2 regions of the Carnimonas bestiolae genome follow, and region 2 is predicted to be linked to the other one. Evidence: predicted binding sites of a transcription regulator. Region 2 holds the regulator's gene; the other holds the start of a gene.
What was found. Region 2 encodes LexA, which represses DNA repair genes until DNA is damaged. Its sites were predicted from a motif close to TACTGTNTANNTANACAGTA; they were not measured.
Positions count from the first base shown of each region.

Region 1: a site for LexA is predicted at 2,102-2,121, ahead of R84865_RS10540 (LexA family protein). Genes of this name have one in related genera too.

Region 1 covers NZ_JBPCZK010000008.1:78,703-87,687, reverse strand. The annotation lists gene R84865_RS10555 (heme ABC transporter permease) at 1-511, opposite strand, end outside; gene ccmB (heme exporter protein CcmB) at 590-1,294, opposite strand; gene ccmA (cytochrome c biogenesis heme-transporting ATPase CcmA) at 1,281-1,934, opposite strand; gene R84865_RS10540 (LexA family protein) at 2,338-2,814, shown strand; gene R84865_RS10535 (IMPACT family protein) at 2,814-3,452, shown strand; gene R84865_RS10530 (hypothetical protein) at 3,508-3,810, opposite strand; gene R84865_RS10525 (chaperone modulator CbpM) at 3,870-4,172, opposite strand; gene R84865_RS10520 (DnaJ C-terminal domain-containing protein) at 4,186-5,166, opposite strand; gene R84865_RS10515 (tRNA dihydrouridine synthase) at 5,296-6,291, shown strand; tRNA gene R84865_RS10510 (tRNA-Arg) at 6,514-6,590, opposite strand; tRNA gene R84865_RS10505 (tRNA-Arg) at 6,845-6,921, opposite strand; tRNA gene R84865_RS10500 (tRNA-Ser) at 6,960-7,052, opposite strand; gene csrA (carbon storage regulator CsrA) at 7,230-7,439, opposite strand; gene R84865_RS10490 (aspartate kinase) at 7,662-8,912, opposite strand; gene alaS (alanine--tRNA ligase) at 8,957-8,985, opposite strand, start outside.
Region 2 covers NZ_JBPCZK010000001.1:328,985-337,969, reverse strand. The annotation lists gene pyk (pyruvate kinase) at 1-198, opposite strand, end outside; gene topA (type I DNA topoisomerase) at 838-3,465, shown strand; gene R84865_RS01560 (DUF6586 family protein) at 3,478-3,936, shown strand; gene R84865_RS01555 (hypothetical protein) at 4,142-4,384, shown strand; gene lexA (transcriptional repressor LexA) at 4,661-5,317, opposite strand; gene nagZ (beta-N-acetylhexosaminidase) at 5,786-6,814, shown strand; gene R84865_RS01540 (hypoxanthine-guanine phosphoribosyltransferase) at 6,899-7,465, shown strand; gene R84865_RS01535 (phosphatidylglycerol lysyltransferase domain-containing protein) at 7,536-8,985, shown strand, end outside.

The DNA of each region.
Region 1 (8,985 bases), on a different contig from region 2:
GCAGGTTAACCACACCCACCAGGGTCATGATGGCGGCCGCGCGCGCGCCGCTGTCGCGACTGGTAAAACTGGCACGAAGCCCGATAACGCCGAGATAGATAAACAGCTGAATCAGCATTGAGGTAAGGCGCGCATCCCACACCCACCAGGTGCCCCAGGTCGGAATTCCCCACACTGAGCCAGAAAAGAGTGCGGCGAAGGTCATGGCGGCACCGAACGGTGCCATCACCATCGCGGCGATATCGGCAATCTTGATCTTCCATACCAGAAAAATAATGGCTGACACGGCCATTATCGCGAAGCATGACTGCGCCAGAATGGCCGCCGGTACATGCACGTAAAGAATACGCGCAGAGTCGTGCTGATAGCGGTCGGGAGGCGCAATCGCCAGCCCCCATACAACACCCACTATCAGCAGTAGCAGCGCGGCGCTCCACAGCCACGGCAGCCAAGGTCCGGTGGTGGTATAAAACCACTTGGGCGAGCCCCATTTATGAATAAATCGCCACATGCCTTCGCCAAAAAGTCGTTATTAATGAGTGCCTCACCGCACACATGGTTCTGCTGCTTTTACATCGCGGCAGAGCTGCTAGTCAGAGAGCGTTAACCGCAACGCTGCTACGGTAGCCCAAGGCGCCAGCGCTAATGCGATGGCCAGCATAGCGCCCAGCAAAGCAAGCTGCGGGGCAATACTCGCGCCCTGTAGCGCCAGCTGCGCAGCGCCCGCGCCGAAAATCAGTACCGGCGTATAAAGCGGCAGTACCAACAGCGACAGCAGCACGCCCCCGCGCTGCACACCCAGCGTAAGCGCAGCGGCGATACCGCCTACCAGGCTAAGCGTGGCGCTGCCGAGCGCCAGAGTAACGGCCACCGCCCACCACTGCTGCCACGGTAGCCCCAGCATGGCGCTGAACAGCGGTGAAAAAAGCGCCAGAGCGAACCCCGACACCAGCCAGTGCGCCAACACTTTGGCAACTATTAGCGGTGCCTGTGGATGCGCCGACAGCATCAGTTGCTCAAGGGTGCCGTCCTCGTAATCATTACGAAAAAGTCCATCCAGAGACAGCAGCATGGCCAACAGCGCCGCCACCCACAATAGCCCCGGCGCCAATTCCGCCAAACGCCGCGGCTCGGGGCCCAGCCCCAGCGGAAATAGCACTACCACCAGCGCGAAGAACAGCAGCGGACCAGCCAATTCCTGACGGCGCCGGAAGCGCAGCAGAAGCTCGCGCTTCAGTACGCGACAAAACGCGCGCCGTAAGCTCACCCTGACGGGCGAATCAGAGTTCGACATGGTGACCTCCGCGCCCATCGAGGCGAATGCGCCCCACGCTACCATTCAGCTTTAGCGGATGATGCGTAGTCACGAGCACTGCGCCGCCCGCATCACGGTGCGCGGCAATCCAGTGCTCCAGTTGTTTGACGCCGGCGGCGTCAATCGCGGTAAACGGCTCATCGAGTATCCACAGCGCACGTGGTTCGAGATGCAGCCGCGCCAGCGCCACTCGACGCTGCTGTCCCGCTGACAAACGCTCGATGGCGACATCTTCGAAGCCACTAAGCCCTACCGTCGCTAACGCCTGCCAACGGCGCTGCTCGGCATCTGGCGCTGCGTATTCCGCCAGCGCCTGATACCAGGCCAGATTTTCCAAGGCCGTCAGCCCCGCTTTGACGCCGGACTGATGCCCCAGGTAAAGCAATTCATTGCGCAGCGCGCGTGCGTGGCGGTCCAACCGATTGCCTTGCCAGTACAGCTGCCCTTGATAATCGGCAAACTGCCCGCTCACTATTTTCAATAGCGTGGTTTTGCCGCTGCCATTGGGGCCTTCGATCCACGCCAGTTGCCCAGCTGCAAGGGAGAAATCGAGCGCTGAGAAAAGCACGCGATCGTCGCGCTCGCAGCCAAGTCCAACGGCCGTCAACAGAGCTGGCACTGAACATTACTCCGGTTAGGATGAAGTCGCTACACGCCATCAAGCCGATTGATTGCTGCTATCGTGCGCTGCAAAAAGCCGTTAATTATACAGGGCGAGCGCTACCTACCTCTACCCGTCCCCAAACGCTTTCATTTTCTTGAATATTGACACCGCAATTGCTCGACAACTGTCTACACATACAGTATCTTTTCTCTGTATGCAGGATAACGCTTACGTCATACTCAGCCCGTGGGCAGCCAATAGCGTCTTCCAGCACCTCACCCTACTGTGCCAGGCACCACCGGCGCAGCGCGAGGCCAACATTGTTTGCAGGTACGTTGCCCATTGCTGTTGCAGGGCAATCACTTTAGCCATCGCGACCATTCGCGCTACCGAGCGATCTGTCGCAAGGAGAGTTCTGATGAGCACTGCGGTTGAATCCAGCTTTTTCTCACGACTACCCAACGTTCCCCTGAATGCAGAGGCATGGGAAGCCGTCGCGACAGGCAGCATGACAGAGATTCCGCTGCTCGGTAACGTGTCTGCAGGCATGCCAATAGAGGCCTGCATCGATCACGAGCACGTGACGGTACCCACCAGCCTGGTGCGCCGTAACACCTATGCACTGCGGGTGCGGGGCGACTCCATGATCGAGTGCGATATCTTCGATGGCGATATTATTATCATCGAAAAAACAGAATCGGCCGAGAATGGCGAAACCGCTGTGGTAATGATCAATAACCGCGAAGTCACGCTTAAAAAACTCTACATCGAGAAAAACGGCGTTCGTTTGCAGCCCGCCAACCAGTCGATGCAGCCGATCTATCTCAAGAATGGCGATGTACAGGTACTCGGACTGGTGATGGGCGTTGCTCGTCGTCCCGCTCAGGCGGCCTGATGGCCACCACGCACCGCTATCAGATACCTGCTGTTGCATTGACCGCGCCTCACAGCGCGGAATTTGAGGTCAGCAAGAGTCGCTTTATTACATGGATCGCACGCTGCGAGAGTATTGCTGATGCTCAGCAGCTCGAGCAGCTTGCGCGTGCCACCTACGCCGATGCCCGACACCATTGCAGCGCTTTTATCGCTGGCGCCCCCGGCGAGCAAGTCGCGATTGGCTTCTCCGATGACGGCGAACCCGGAGGCACCGCAGGGCGCCCTATCTATCAGGTGCTCGAAGGCAGTGGCTTAGGGCAGCTTGGCTGCGTGGTAATCCGCTACTTCGGTGGTATCAAGCTAGGCACCGGCGGGCTAGTACGGGCCTATACCAAGGCGGCGCTACTCGCGCTTGAACATCTGCCCACCCAGGCCTATGTCAGCACCGAGCCGGTAAAGCTACAAGTTGGCTTTAGCGACGAACATCCTGCCCGCCATTGGTGTGAGACAGCAGGGGCGCGCATCACCCAGGTTGACTACTCCGCCAATGGCCCTGTGCTCACGCTGGAATGGCCCTGCGACCAGCCGCTACAGCTCGACCAGCTGGCTCTTTCGCTTACCACCCCACCGCAGTTGGTAGATACCGTTCCCCAATAAAACAGAATGCCTGCGCCTTGCGGAGCAAGACAGTCCATCGCGAACTTCGAGGACATCAGGCCCCGCCACCACCGCTCTGTATGCCATGGTCGTAGCGCCGCCCGGTTCGGCGGTTCGGCGGTTCGGCGGTTCGGCGGTTCGGCGGTTCGGCGGTTCGGCGGTTCGGCGGTTCGGCGGTTCGGCGGTTCGGCGGTTCGGCGGTTCGGCGGTTCGGCAAATGAATGTCGGTCATAAAAAAAGAAGCCAGCACTTTTATCCAAAGTGCTGGCTTCTTTGTTCGGTGCATCAAGTAGCGCTGCACGGCGAGCGTTTGATAGCGCAAAAGCACCCTGCCGGCCCAAAGGTGCGACATTGCCATGCGTGTTCGCACTCCCTGCGCTTAGGCACTGTACCTGCCCTCAGCCCGTTACGAAGAGGCTACAGGGCTTCAACGAAGCGCAGCAAACGCTGCTGCAGGCGTTCATTTTCGTCGCGCAGGCGCTGATTTTCATCGAGCAGCTCAAGCGCCAACGCCGCGCCTTGCCAATCCAGCTCTAGCTCGCGCTGCAGTCGCACCACACGACGTACTACCCATACTGTGCTGATATCGAACTGCCAGCGCGGTGCGGCAGTGTTGATAGGGGTGATAATGCCGTGCTCAATGATCGTAATCAGAGTCTCGCCAGGCACTGAGGTGCGCAGGCACAGCTCGTCGAAATCGAAACAATTTACACTAGTCACGAGTCACTGCTCCTCAGCGCCATTTAGTACGCGGGTTGAAGTGTGGGTGATGTTCGGCAAGGCTTTTCCACGCAGCCTCGTCGCCCTCTGCCGGACGTTCGGGCAACACGATTTTCAACTGTGCGATCAAATCACCCTGACCGCTGCGCTGCGGTAAACCCTTGCCTTTCAACCGTAGGCGAGCGCCCGCATGGCTATTGGCGGGCACGGTCAGCTGCAAGCGACCTGCCAGCGTGGGAATTTCGATCTTGCCGCCCAGCGCTGCTTCCCAAGGCGCCAGCGGAACCGTGAGCAGCAGATTATGCCCATCGACGTCGAAGTCGGGATGCGGCGCGAACTGTACCTTGAGATAAAGGTCACCGTTGGGGCCGCCGTTGCCGCCGGGGCCACCCTGCCCCTTCAGGCGAATTCGCTCACCGTCATTGACGCCTTTCGGCACCCGCACCTTCAGGCTCTTCTCGATATCCTTGGGACGTCCTTGCTCATCGTGAGTGCGCAGGGTGAATCGCACCTCTTTCGGCTCGGCGGCCATTACTTCTTCGAGGAACAGCGGAAAGTCGAGCTCGACATCCTGGCCTGGATAGGGGCGCTGAGCGAAGTCGTCGAAACCGCCAAAGCCTGCGCTACTGTATCCCGCACCGCCACGCTGACGCCGTTGGCCAAACAAATTATCGAAGAAATCCGAGAAATCGGACTCGCTACCGCCCGCCTGCTGAGCACCGCCTTGCTGCCACCCTTCCCAGCCGGGCGGCGGTTGAAATTCATCGCCGCCACGATTGCCGTATTTACGCAGCTGATCGTATTCGGCGCGCTTTTCCTTGTCGCTCAGCACTTCGTACGCTTCGCCTACTTCCTTGAAGCGTTCTTCAGCGTTCTCTTCCTTGCTAACGTCTGGATGATACTTACGTGCCAGCCGCCGATACGCCGACTTGACTGCCTTGGTGTCGGCATCTTCAGGCACATCCAGGATGGCGTAATAATCCTTGAATTCCATATACCCCCCAACGCGCAGAGCCTATCGCTCCGGTCATCGCGGCCTGTGCGCCTCGCGCACTCTACACCGCTCCCATTACTCTATAAAATGGCGCCTTTTACGCCGTTAACAAGCGCTGCCTGAAGAATAATGATAGACGCCACCCGCCCCCACAATGCTCCTCACGCACGAATTGGTCTAGCACCGATGGAAGGCGTGGTGGATGTGCATACCCGCGCACTGCTGACCGCTATTGGCGGCTTCGACTGGGTGGTGACCGAATTTGTGCGGGTGGTCGATGCGCGTTTGCCCGCGCGTGTTTTTACTCGCCTGTGCCCGGAGCTAACGAGCGGCGCAACAACCTCCGCCGGCACACCGGTAACGCTGCAACTGCTGGGTTCTGATCCGCAAGCGTTGGGCGAAAATGCGCAGCAGGCGGTGGCCTGCGGCGCCAGCGCCATCGATATTAACTTCGGCTGCCCTGCCAAGACGGTCAACCGCCACCGTGGCGGGGCGTCGTTGCTGCAGGACGCCGACGATGTCTATCAGGCCGTGCGCGGCGTGGTCGATGCGCTGCAAGGCAGCAATGTCAGGGTGAGCGCGAAGCTACGGCTGGGCTTTAACACCAAACAGTTGGCACTGCACTGCGCCTGTGCCGCCGAGGCCGCTGGCGCCTCTCACCTCACCCTGCACGCGCGCACCAAGAAGGAAGGCTATCGCCCGCCCGCACACTGGGAATGGGTGGCGCGCGTGCGCCAGCAGGTAGGCATACCGGTGGTTGTTAATGGCGATATCTGGACACTGGAAGATTTTTGGAAGGCGCGCTCACTGTCAGGCTGTCGTGACGTAATGCTAGGCCGCAGCGCGCTGGCGGACCCTTGGCTAGCGCGGCGTATCAAGCACTGGCAGGTAACCGGCGAGCGCATGGCGGCAACACGCTGGCAGCAGAGGGCCGATGTGCTGCAAACGTTCGCCGAACGCTTGATGACAGTTCCCGCACCTGAACGCGTGCCAGACAAGGTGATTGTCTCGCTGCTTAAGCAATGGCTGGCGATCATGCGCCAACACGATGCCGAATCGGACCAACGCTTCAGTGAGCTAAAACGCATCAATCAGTTGCACGAGATGCTGGCCGCGCTCAACTGAATGCCTTCAGCGGCCTACTGCTTCGCGCCAGCTTCCTTGCCTGCTTAGTCGAGCTAGCCCCTTAGGTGTCAGTGAGTCATTGGCCAGAACAGGAGACTGCCCGCGTAGCGGCTCGTGCACGGCAAGCGCCGCGGGCGCACTCCAGTCGCGTGCGCTATGCGAAAAAATTCCAAGACACAAAAAACCCCGAACCGGCTATTACCGATTCGGGGTTTTGCAATATGGCGCGCCCGAGAGGATTCGAACCTCTGACCCCTTGATTCGTAGTCAAGTACTCTATCCAGCTGAGCTACGGGCGCTTTTAGGTGATGCCATCAAGACCGCGCCGCTAGCGCTTAATGCTTGAGTGCGGTGCGCATATTACCTACCTAGATGCCGGAATGCAAAGGGTTTTTACAGATTTTGCAATACTCGGATGCTTCAACCGACGTGCGTGTTCTCTTTGCCGCAGCATGGCGAAACGCCAAACACGAGCAGAAAACCGTGCAGGAGCAGTCGTCAACGAGAGGCAAAAATAGGTAGAAGGATAAGGCTTACGGCGGGTAAAACAGGATGGCGCGCCCGAGAGGATTCGAACCTCTGACCCCTTGATTCGTAGTCAAGTACTCTATCCAGCTGAGCTACGGGCGCGTATGCGTAACGTTTGGACGGTTACGCGATGCACTTAATGGCGGAGAGAGAGGGATTCGAACCCTCGATAGGGCTATAAACCCTATACTCCCTTAGCAGGGGAGCGCCTTCAGCCACTCGGCCACCTCTCCTTAAGTACGGCGCGTATGCTATTAGATTCGGTGCGGGTTGTCCACCCCGGCTGGCTGATTTTCTCTTACTATTTGAAAACGTTAGGGAACCCAACAACCTCAGCGCAGACTGACCATCGCTCGCCAATGGGGGCTTTAACATCAACCGGTAGCAGCATACGCCTACCGATTGTGCTGTTAGCCATTGATAGGAGCGTCGTCGTCACGCTCAATCATCGCGCCGTCTTCTGCGAGAATACGCTGGTAAATTTCTTCTCGATGCACTGCAACGTCACGCGGCGCGTTCACGCCTATGCGCACCTGGTTACCCTTCACGCCCAGTACCGTTACGGTAACCTCATCACCTATGGTCAAGGTCTCGCCTACTCGGCGAGTCAGGATCAACATAAGATCTCCTTCTCTTAGTGACGTTCCACGGTGATCGCGATAGATGGATCGCCACCGTTCCAACGCACTACATACACTTGCTGCGCGCTTTGAAACGACGGCGGCCAATGTTGCTCGATCGGTTTCGGCGACTTCCTGTTCGACGAAACCAACCATTAATGGATAACCATAGCTGAAGATTGCTTCAGCCAGGTGCCTCATTAAGGGAATGCGGCAAACGTTTTATGCTTCTTCGCTGATATCCGCCCGATCAAGCCCAAATGCGGTATGCAAAGAGCGCACGGCAAGCTCGACAAACTTCTCATCGATAACCACCGATATCTTGATCTCGGAGGTAGAGACGAGGCGAATATTGATGCCCTCTTTCGACAGCGTTTGGAACATCTTGCTGGCGATACCGGAGTGGGAACGCATTCCAACGCCGACCAGCGACACCTTGGCAATATCCGAATCGCCTTTTACTTCACCGCCAAGCTCGGAGATAACCTGCTCTTCGAGAATACGCTGTGCTTTCTTGTAATCGCCTTTCGCTACGGTGAAGGTGAAATCGGTGCGTTCGCCGCTGGCAGAAGCATTCTGAATGATCATATCGACTTCGATATTGGCATCCGCAATAGGCCCGAGAATCTTCGATGCCACACCGGGTACATCCGGGGTATCGAGCACGGTCAGCTTGGCTTCGTTAGTGTTGAACGCAATCCCCGAGATCAGGGCTTCTTCCATATGCTGTGGCAATTCGTATTCCTCCGCAACAATCAAGGTACCGGGGCCATCTTCGAACGACGAGAGCACCCGCAACGGGACGTTATATTTTCCGGCGAATTCGACAGAGCGAATCTGAAGCACCTTGGAACCGAGGCTCGCCAGTTCGAGCATCTCTTCCAGCGTGATGGTTTCGAGGCGCTGAGCCTTGCTGCACACGCGAGGATCAGTGGTATAGACGCCATCGACATCGGTATAGATTTGGCACTCATCGGCCTTTAGCGCTGCCGCCAGCGCTACGGCGGTGGTATCGGAGCCGCCGCGCCCGAGGGTGGTGATATTGCCGCGCTCATCGACCCCCTGAAAACCTGCCACGACCACCACCTGCCCCGCCGCGAGCTCTTGCTGCATCAGCTCGGTGTCGATGGTTTGGATGCGCGCCCGTGAAAACGCGGTGTCGGTGCAGATGCCCGCTTGTGCGCCGGTATGCGAAATGGCATCGATACCGCGCGCCTTGAGCGCCATTGCCAGCAGCGACACCGTGACCTGCTCGCCGGTGGAAACCAGCATGTCGAGCTCGCGGGCGTCAGGTTCTTCGCCGATTTGTTCAGCCAGACCGATCAAGCGATTGGTTTCTCCGCTCATTGCCGAGGCGACCAGCACAATCTGATGGCCCTGCTCGCGGAATTTGCTGACCTTGTCAGCGACGGCCTGAATACGCTCGATCGAACCTACCGAGGTGCCGCCAAATTTTTGTACGTATAACGCCATGATGTCCTATTCTTCCACCGTTGCAGGTGTGGCGGTGCGCGGGGCTAGCCCAACCGCTCGCTTACCCATCCAG
Region 2 (8,985 bases):
GCCCTGCTGTTCCGCTGCCTTGCGCACTGCTTCGGCGCGGTTGCGGTGATCGTCGGCAGAGCCGTGGGAGAAGTTCAGTCGCACCACGTCGACGCCGGCTTTCACCATCGCATCAAGAACCCCGGGGCGATCGCTCGCGGGACCGAGGGTAGCGACAATTTTGGTACGCCGAATCGGAGTGTGCTGGGTAGTCGACATCAAGCGATCTCCTTAGTGCTAAGGTCGTTAGCGGTTGTCAGTAACATTACTGAGTAAGTGTCGCTAATCTAACCGAATTGGGAAAAGTTAGCGAGAAACTGAATTCTGACTGTCGAAAGTTTCCCACTTTTCTAATCATTATGCAGTGAGCCTTTACGCTAAGCACAGCCACCGGTAAACGCTGCTGCTGGCGGCAATTCAGGCTTGCCTGTGGCGAATTGTGCAGCGCTAGGGTAGGGTAGGCGGAATTTTAACGCTCATCCGACCCTTCTCGCGGGCCCCCTGCCTAGCGAGGCTTGGTGCCCGTGTAGCGGTGCTGGTGGCGAGGCCAGTTACCAAACTGCTTCATTAGTTGCTCACGGTGGCCCTTGCCGTATTGAGCTACGCTGTATGCGTTGCACGTTTTTGCGCGCCAGCATTGCTGCCCGCTGCTGGCAAGCGTTAGGGCTGACTAACGTAGCGCTGGCGAAATATGCTGCTGTGCGCCAGCGCGGCGTCAAGGCCAAACGTTTTTACTGATAGCGTTCAGGCAGGCAACAGTTTTTATCGTGCCAGCCTGGGTGAACGAATTGAATTTTGCATATTGCGCCCGAATAAAGTTAAGTCCGCCCAGTCAGCGGCACAATGAGACGGAGTTCCATGGGTAAGTCACTGGTGATAGTCGAGTCGCCTGCCAAGGCCAAGACCATCAACAAATATCTCGGTAATGATTTCGTCGTGAAGTCCAGCGTCGGGCATATTCGCGATCTTCCGACCAGTTCCAACAGCAAGAGTGATCCCGCTGCCCGTGCGCGGCAGGCAGCTGCAACGCGCAAGATGAGCGCCGAGCAGAAGGCTGAGTACAAGCGCGAAAAAGCCCGTGCTCAGCTGGTGCGCCGTATGGGCGTCGATCCCGACCATGATTGGCAGGCGCACTACGAAGTGCTGCCGGGCAAGGAAAAAGTGGTCGACGAGCTTAAGCGCCTGGCCGCCAAAGCCGACACCGTCTATCTCGCGACCGATTTGGACCGCGAAGGGGAGGCGATTGCCTGGCATCTGCGCGAAACCATCGGTGGCGACGATTCGCGCTACAAGCGCGTGGTGTTTAACGAAATTACTAAAAACGCCATTCAGCAGGCGTTCAAGGCGCCTAGTGAACTGCAGATGCCGCGTGTCTACGCTCAGCAGGCGCGGCGTTTTCTCGACCGCGTGGTGGGCTTTATGGTGTCGCCGCTGCTGTGGTCGAAGGTGGCTCGCGGGCTATCGGCGGGGCGCGTGCAGTCAGTAGCGGTGCGCTTGATTGTTGATCGCGAGCGTGAGATTCGTGCCTTTATTCCCGAAGAATATTGGGACGTACACGCCGATCTGGTCAGCGACGGCGGCGAACCCATTCGCTTCGAAGTGGCGCGCAAGGACGGCGCTGCTTTCCGTCCCACCAGTGAAGAGCAAACGCTGAGCGCCATCGAGCCGCTGAAAAAGGCCGCGCTCAAGGTCAGCGAACGGCAGGACAAGCCTACCTCCAGCAAACCTACTGCACCCTTTATTACCTCGACGCTACAGCAGGCGGCGAGCGGTCGCTTAGGGTTCTCGGTACGCAAGACCATGACGCTGGCCCAGCGCCTCTACGAGGCGGGCTATATCACTTACATGCGTACCGATTCGACCAACCTGTCGGCCGATGCGGTCAGTGCAGCGCGTGACTATATCAGCACCACCTTCGGCAGCGAGTATCTGCCCGAGCAGCCCAATCGCTATGCTTCCAAGGATAATGCCCAAGAGGCGCACGAGGCGATTCGCCCCAGTAACGTCAAGCTTTCGGCGGCGCAGCTGTCGGGTATGGAGCGCGACGCCGAGCGACTCTATGAGCTGATCTGGCGACAGTTTGTGGCCTGTCAGATGGTGCCTGCCAAGTACCTTTCCACCAACCTGATCGTCAAAAGCGAAGGCTTTGAGCTGCGCGCCAAAGGGCGCGTGCTGAAGTTCGACGGTTACACGCGGGTAGCACCGGCGGGACGCGGAGAAGATCAGGCCCTGCCTGATCTTCCCGAAGGTACTGCGCTGTCGCTCGCTGAGCTCGATCCACAGCAGCACTTTACCAAGCCCAATCCTCGCTACACCGAGGCGAGCCTGGTGCGTGAGCTTGAGAAGCGCGGTATCGGCCGTCCTTCTACCTATGCGTCGATCATTTCGACCATTCAGGAGCGCGGCTATGTAGTGCTCGACAGCCGCCGTTTCTATGCGCAAACGCTGGGCGAAATCGTCACTGATCGGTTGGTCGAGTCGTTCGACGACCTGCTCGATTATGGCTTCACCGCCCGAATGGAAGACGAGCTTGACGAAATCGCTACCGGTGAGGTGCAGTGGAAGCATGTGCTCAACGACTTCTACGGCGGCTTCAAGAAGAAGCTCGACCACGCGGAAGGCGATGATGGCATGCGCCCCAATCTGCCGATTCCGACCGATATCGACTGCCCGAAATGCGGGCGCAAGATGCAGATTCGCATCGGCTCGACCGGGGTATTCCTTGGCTGCTCTGGCTATAACCTGCCGCCCAAAGAGCGCTGCAAGGAGACCATCGATCTGATTCCCGGCGATGAAGTGGTGCCTGCCGATGCCGGCGAAGAGGCGGAAACCGATGCGCTGCGTGCGCGGTGGCGTAATCCGCACACCGGCAACGCAATGGACAGCTACCTGATCGATGAGCACCGCAAACTCCATCTAAGCAACGACGATGACGGCTATTACGCCATCGAAGAGGGTACCTTCAAGATCAAGGGCTACGAAGGGCCCACCCTTGAGTGCGATAAGTGTGGTTCGGAAATGCAGCTGCGCTCGGGGCGTTTCGGCAAGTATTTCGCCTGCACCAATGAGGCCTGCACCAACACCCGTAAACTGCTGCGCAGCGGTGAGCCTGCGCCGCCCAAGATGGACCCGATCGATATGCCGGAGCTGGCGTGTCAGAAGGTCGATGATCACTACGTGCTGCGCGACGGTGCCAGCGGGCTGTTCCTTGCCGCCAGTGGCTTTCCCAAGAACCGCGAGACGCGGGCGCCGCTGGTCATGGAGCTGAAGCCGCATCGCGAAGCGCTGCCCGAGAAGTATCACTTCCTGCTGGACGCACCCGAGGCCGATCCCGACGGGCACCCTGCGCAAATCCGTTTTTCACGTAAGGCGAAGGCGCAATACGTGATGACCGAAAATGACGCGGGCAAGGCGAGCGGCTGGCGCGCAACGTACGATGATGGACGTTGGCAGGTCGAAGATAAGCGCAAACCGGCCAAGTCATAGAGGGCAATCGTTATGGAGCAGCGCCGCCGCACTCACGAACTTCTCTATCACGCCGAGGTGGTGTTGAAAGAGCGCCGTTCGAGCAGTGGGCTCAGCAATGCCGAGCTGCCTCCCGCCGTACGTGCGCAGGCGTTGGAGCAGGCTGCCACGGCGCTGATCGACGCTGCGCTACACTCTGCGGTTATCGAATGTTCGCCAGCGGGAACGGTCGTCGACGACTGGCGCTCGTACCTGCGCGAGCACGCTGATGACAGCGCCGAGCTGCGCCGCTTGTCGCAGCAGCTGCTGCCGGGCGGTGAGCTATCGGTGCTGTTTGATCATCCGCTCTATGCACCTCAGGCAGCTTCCGGCGCTTACGCGGCTGGCAGCGCCACCATTGCGAGCGATGCACAAAAGCTGTCACTGGAGCACTGTTTGCAGCGTTTAAAAGCGCTGCTAAACGAGCTGCGGGAGAGTAGCCTCGAATGGTGATCTGTCGCTATTCTTAACGTGGTGATAGAATACGTCTCCTTTCGATGATGCGATTCCGTTGAGAAAACACCATCGCTCGGTGACGGGTACCGCTGCGCGCTCTTTAATGGCGCTTGCCAAGCGAACCTTCGATCGCTGCTCCGCGGCATTCGTCCGCCGGATGCTTGCCCGCACCGCCTATTGATCAACAGGACGAGGTGATGAAATGTCCGATACCGCTATTCTGGAAATTGTGGAATTGGCCGATGGTGAAGTTGTCCTCCGTCCTTCCGAAGGCGCCGGAGATGCGCTGGTGTCGGTGCGTTTTTCCTCTGAAGCACTTGAGTTGCTGCGCACCTCGCGCTTTCAGGTGGCCAAGGAGATGATCGATCACGCCATCACGCGCACTCGACTGTGGGACGAAGGCGACGTGATCGAAGAAGTGGATGATCACACCACCGTGCACTGAAGCACATCGGCAAGTCTCTGCATCGTGTCGCCACTGCTGGGCCAATAGCAACGCCGACGCGACAAAAAAGGCAGCGTTTTCACGCTGCCTTTTTTATTGCCGTTTTGTCGCTGTAAGCGAACGACGCGCTTTGCGAAACGACGCATGGCAGATTATTCGTTGCGCAGATAGCAGGGCGCTTTGTCCTGGGTGGATGAGCGACCCTCCATGCTGCATTGGTGCCGGCCGGCCGCACCGCCGCAGCGATCACACCGGCCGTACAGTGCCTCACGGCTATTAGTGCAGTCCTTGGCCGTTGTCGCCCCTGATAATGCCCACGCCAACCCCTTCGATATCAAACCCTTCGCTGGGATCGACGATGATCGGTTCGAAGTCAGGGTTTTCTGCCAGCAGCCGTATCTCCTTGCCGGAGCGCTCGAAGCGCTTGACGGTAACATCTTCGCCAATCCGGGCAATCACGATCTGACCATTACGCACCTCGCTGGTGCGGTGAACCGCCAGCAGATCGCCATCGAGAATGCCGGCGTCGCGCATCGACAGCCCCTTAACGCGCAGCAGATAGTCGGCTCGCGGTGAGAAGAAGTCGGCCGGCAGCGGGCAGTAGCGATCAATATGCTCGGTCGCCAGTACTGGGCTGCCTGCGGCCACCTGACCGATAACGGCGAGCCCTTGTGCTTCTTCGATGGGCTCGTTAGCGGCAGCATCGCTGGCAGGCTCCTGATTGACCACGCGAATACCTCGCGAAGCGCCGGGGATCATTTCGATCACGCCCTTGCGCTTGAGCGCCTTCAAGTGTTCTTCAGCAGCATTGGCCGAGCGAAACCCCAGCGCCTGCGCAATTTCCGCGCGAGTGGGGGGGTAACCGTGAGTAGCCAGAGTACCGGTGATCAGGTCCAGTACTTCTTGTTGGCGGCGAGTAAGCGGTTTGGTCATAGCGGTTTGGCCTAAGCGGAATCCATGACTGTAATTGTATCCAGTATTATCGCTAACGCAAGGGGGAGTAGCGGGCGACGCATCATTAATGGCTGCGCTTTATATGTCGCAGGCCGAATCACGAATTAGGGAAAGGGCAACGAATAAGTGCACTTTGCGCAGTCGTGGCCGAATCACGAAAGACGGCTCGGGCAACGAATGAGTGCACTTTGCGCAGTCGTCGCCGAATCACGAAAGACGGCTCGGGCAACGAATGAGTGCACTTTGCGCCACCGCAGGCCGAACTAATAAAGGTGACGCGAACAGGGAATGGTTCGCTCTTTATGTGGTCAGTAGGGCGATGCCTCTGTTTTATTGAGCGCCGAGCGCTGCGCTTGCCGGGAGTTTTAACGGCCACTGTGGGTGCCTCGACTCCCTTTCGGCCAGCGCCTAGAATAGCGCAGATATTTATCTGTCAGGAGAATGGCCATGAGCGTTGCTCTCGGTCCCGTTATGATCGACGTGGCCTCTACAACCCTCGATAACAGTGATCGCGCACTGCTCGAGCATCCTTCGGTGGGCGGCGTGGTGCTGTTTGCACGCAATCTGGAATCGCCCGCGCAGTGTCGAGCGCTGTGCGACGCCATCCGCAGTCAGCGTCCGGATATTCTGATCAGCGTCGATCATGAGGGAGGACGGGTGCAGCGGCTGCGTGAAGGACTGACCTCGCTGCCGCCCATGTGCGCCTTTGGCCATCGCTATCCAGAACAACCGCAGCAAACGCTGGCATTGGTGCACGAATGCGGTTGGCTAATGTCGCAAGAGTTGGCAGCCTGCGGTGTCGATTTCTCCTTTGCGCCGGTGTTGGATGTTGATGAGAAACTCAGCAAGGTGATTGGCGAGCGCTCGTTTTCGCCGGTGCCGGCACAGGTCAGCACGCTGGCCGGTGCGCTGCTCGATGGCTTCGAAGAGGGGGGTATGGCGTCGGTAGGCAAGCATTTTCCCGGTCACGGTGGGGTTGAAGCAGACTCTCATCTCGAGCTACCGGTTGACGAGCGCTCGCTGGCGGCGCTTGAAGCTCACGATCTGATTCCATTTACTGAGTTGGCCTCGCGTCTGACGGCGGTGATGCCATCCCACGTGCGCTATCCCGCCTTCGATCCTAATCCGACCGGCTTCTCCGCTGCCTGGCTCGATTATCTACGCAATACGCTTGGGTTCAGCGGTGCGATTCTCTCCGATGATTTATCGATGCATGGTGCAAGTTTCGCCGGTGGGCCGGTAGAGCGCGCTCAGCTAGCGCTGCAAGCGGGCTGTGATGCAGTGTTGGTGTGCAATGATCGCGACGCTGCGCGTGCGGTGCTCGATAGCGTTGCTCCAGAGGATGAGCGGGCCGCGCGCCTCGCAGCGCTGCGTCGTACCCAGCCGCTGCCTTCATTGGATGTGCTCAAGGCGCTGCCGCGCTGGCAGCACGCGCACGATAGTTTAACCGCGCTGGCTGCTCAGTACGGCTATTGAGTGGTATCCTAGCACTACAACGGAGGCTGCCAACGCAGCGCTCCGTCTTTTTATTTCACTTCCAACCACTGCCAGATTGCTTTCATGACCGCCTTAGAAAACCTTCGTGACGAAATGCGCACGCTCAAGCAGCACGCCGATTGCCTGATTCCCCAGACAGCCATCGAAGCCGCTCTGGATCGTATGGCTGAGCAGATCACTGAGCAACTAGGCGATAAGCTGCCGCTGTTTTTCTGCGTGATGAATGGCGGCTTGATTACCTCTGGGCATTTGCTGACGCGGCTCGACTTTCCCCTCGAAATCGATTATCTGCACGCCACTCGTTACCGTGACAAGCTGCGCGGTGGTGAGCTGTTTTGGCGAGTGTCGCCGGAAACGCCCATCGCGGGACGTCATGTGGTGATCGTTGACGATATTCTCGATGAGGGCGCTACGTTGTGCGCTATTAAGCGCCACTGCGAGCAGGCTGGTGCAGCATCGGTGACAACGGCGGTATTGGTCGACAAGAATCACGACCGTAAAGCCCAGCAAAATCTGAAGGCCGACTTCTGCGAACTGTCCGTGGCCGACCGTTTTCTGTTCGGCTTCGGCATGGACTACAAGGGCTATTGGCGCAACGCACCCGGTATCTATGCGCCCAAGGGGCTGTAATTGAGCACTTCTCTAATGGCGCACCCCATCGTTACGCGAGCCCATTGAACGATGTTGAAGACAGGCGCAGATGAGCAAAACCTCTAGCAATCGACGCCGCACCCGCACCAGACTGCGTATTCGCCTGCTGCGCTGGCAGCGGCGCATAGCGCCGTATCGTCAGGTGCTGGGCATTGTTACCACGCTGATTGTGCTGATCGGTGCGCTCGCGGTGTGTTGGCACATGCTGTCAGAGATCGATGCGCGTCTAGTGCGTGCTTCGCTGGCGCAGGTGCCGCTCTATGCGGTGCTAGGCTCGCTACTGGCGGCGCTAGGCAGCTATGGGGCCTTGGTCTTATACGAATGGTCGGCGGCGCGTTTCGCCGGTGTCAAACTGCGCTGGCCGCTGCTGATGTTAGGGGGAAGCTGCGCCACTGCGGTAGGCAATGCGATCGGCTTGTCGATGCTGTCGGGCGGAGCAGTGCGCTGCCGACTCTACTTCCCGCAGGGGCTGCACGCGCCTGATGTCGCGCGAATGTCGGTATTTGTCAGCCTTGCGTTGGGGGTAACGCTGCCGCCGCTGGCGGCGGTGGCGGCGCTGATCCACCAGGACACTGCCGCGCAAGCCCTGCATCTTCCGCATTGGGCGGTGGCTGCCATCGGCTATGCCGTCATTGCCCTCTACGTGATCGCGCTGGTGCTGCTGTATCGCGCCCGTCAGCCGGAGTGTCCCGCCCCCGACGCGCGCATGCACAAACTGGGCAGATCGCTGTGGCGGCTACCTAGCCTGAGGCTGTCGTTGTTCCAGTTGGTGATTACCCTGGCGGACGTTACCTGCGCCGCTGCGGTGCTCTATCTGCTGCTGCCGAATGCGCCGCCGTTCGCCACCTTCCTGCTGGTGTATCTGCTAGCGCTAGCCGCCGGTGTGCTCAGCCACGTGCCGGGCGGCATCGGTGTGTTTGAAGCCATCATTCTGTCGGCCTTCTCGGGGCAGGTTGGGGCGGCCGAACTAACCGCGGCGCTGCTGCTTTATCGGGTTATCTATGTGCTGCTGCCGCTGCTACTGGCCTTTATCGCGCTGCTGATCAATGAAGCCAGAAAGATTGCCGATCGGTTGTCGGACGGCACGGTGATAAGTCTGGTCGCGCCGATGCTGGCGCTGATGCTGTTTGCGGTGGGGATTACCGAGCTGTTGTCGAACGTGGCTCCCGAGGCCACGCTGTTCGCTGGTTTTGTATCGCGCTGGGCACCGGCGGCGTTACTCGAGGTAGCGACGCTGGCCTTGAGCGTACTAGGGCTGGTATCGCTGGTGCTAGCGCGCGGACTGGGGCGGCGCATGGCAAGCGCATGGCGCTGGTCGGTGCTGACGCTGCTGGTGGGTGGCGGTTGTGCGCTAATCAAGGGTGTCGACGTCGTTGATCTGGCGCTAATTATTCCTTCGCTGCTGGCGCTGCTGGTCTTTCGCAGCGCCTTCTATCGCGATAACGCACTGCTGTCGATGCCGCTGTCGTGGCGTTTTGTGCTGGCCTGTGTGGGGGTGG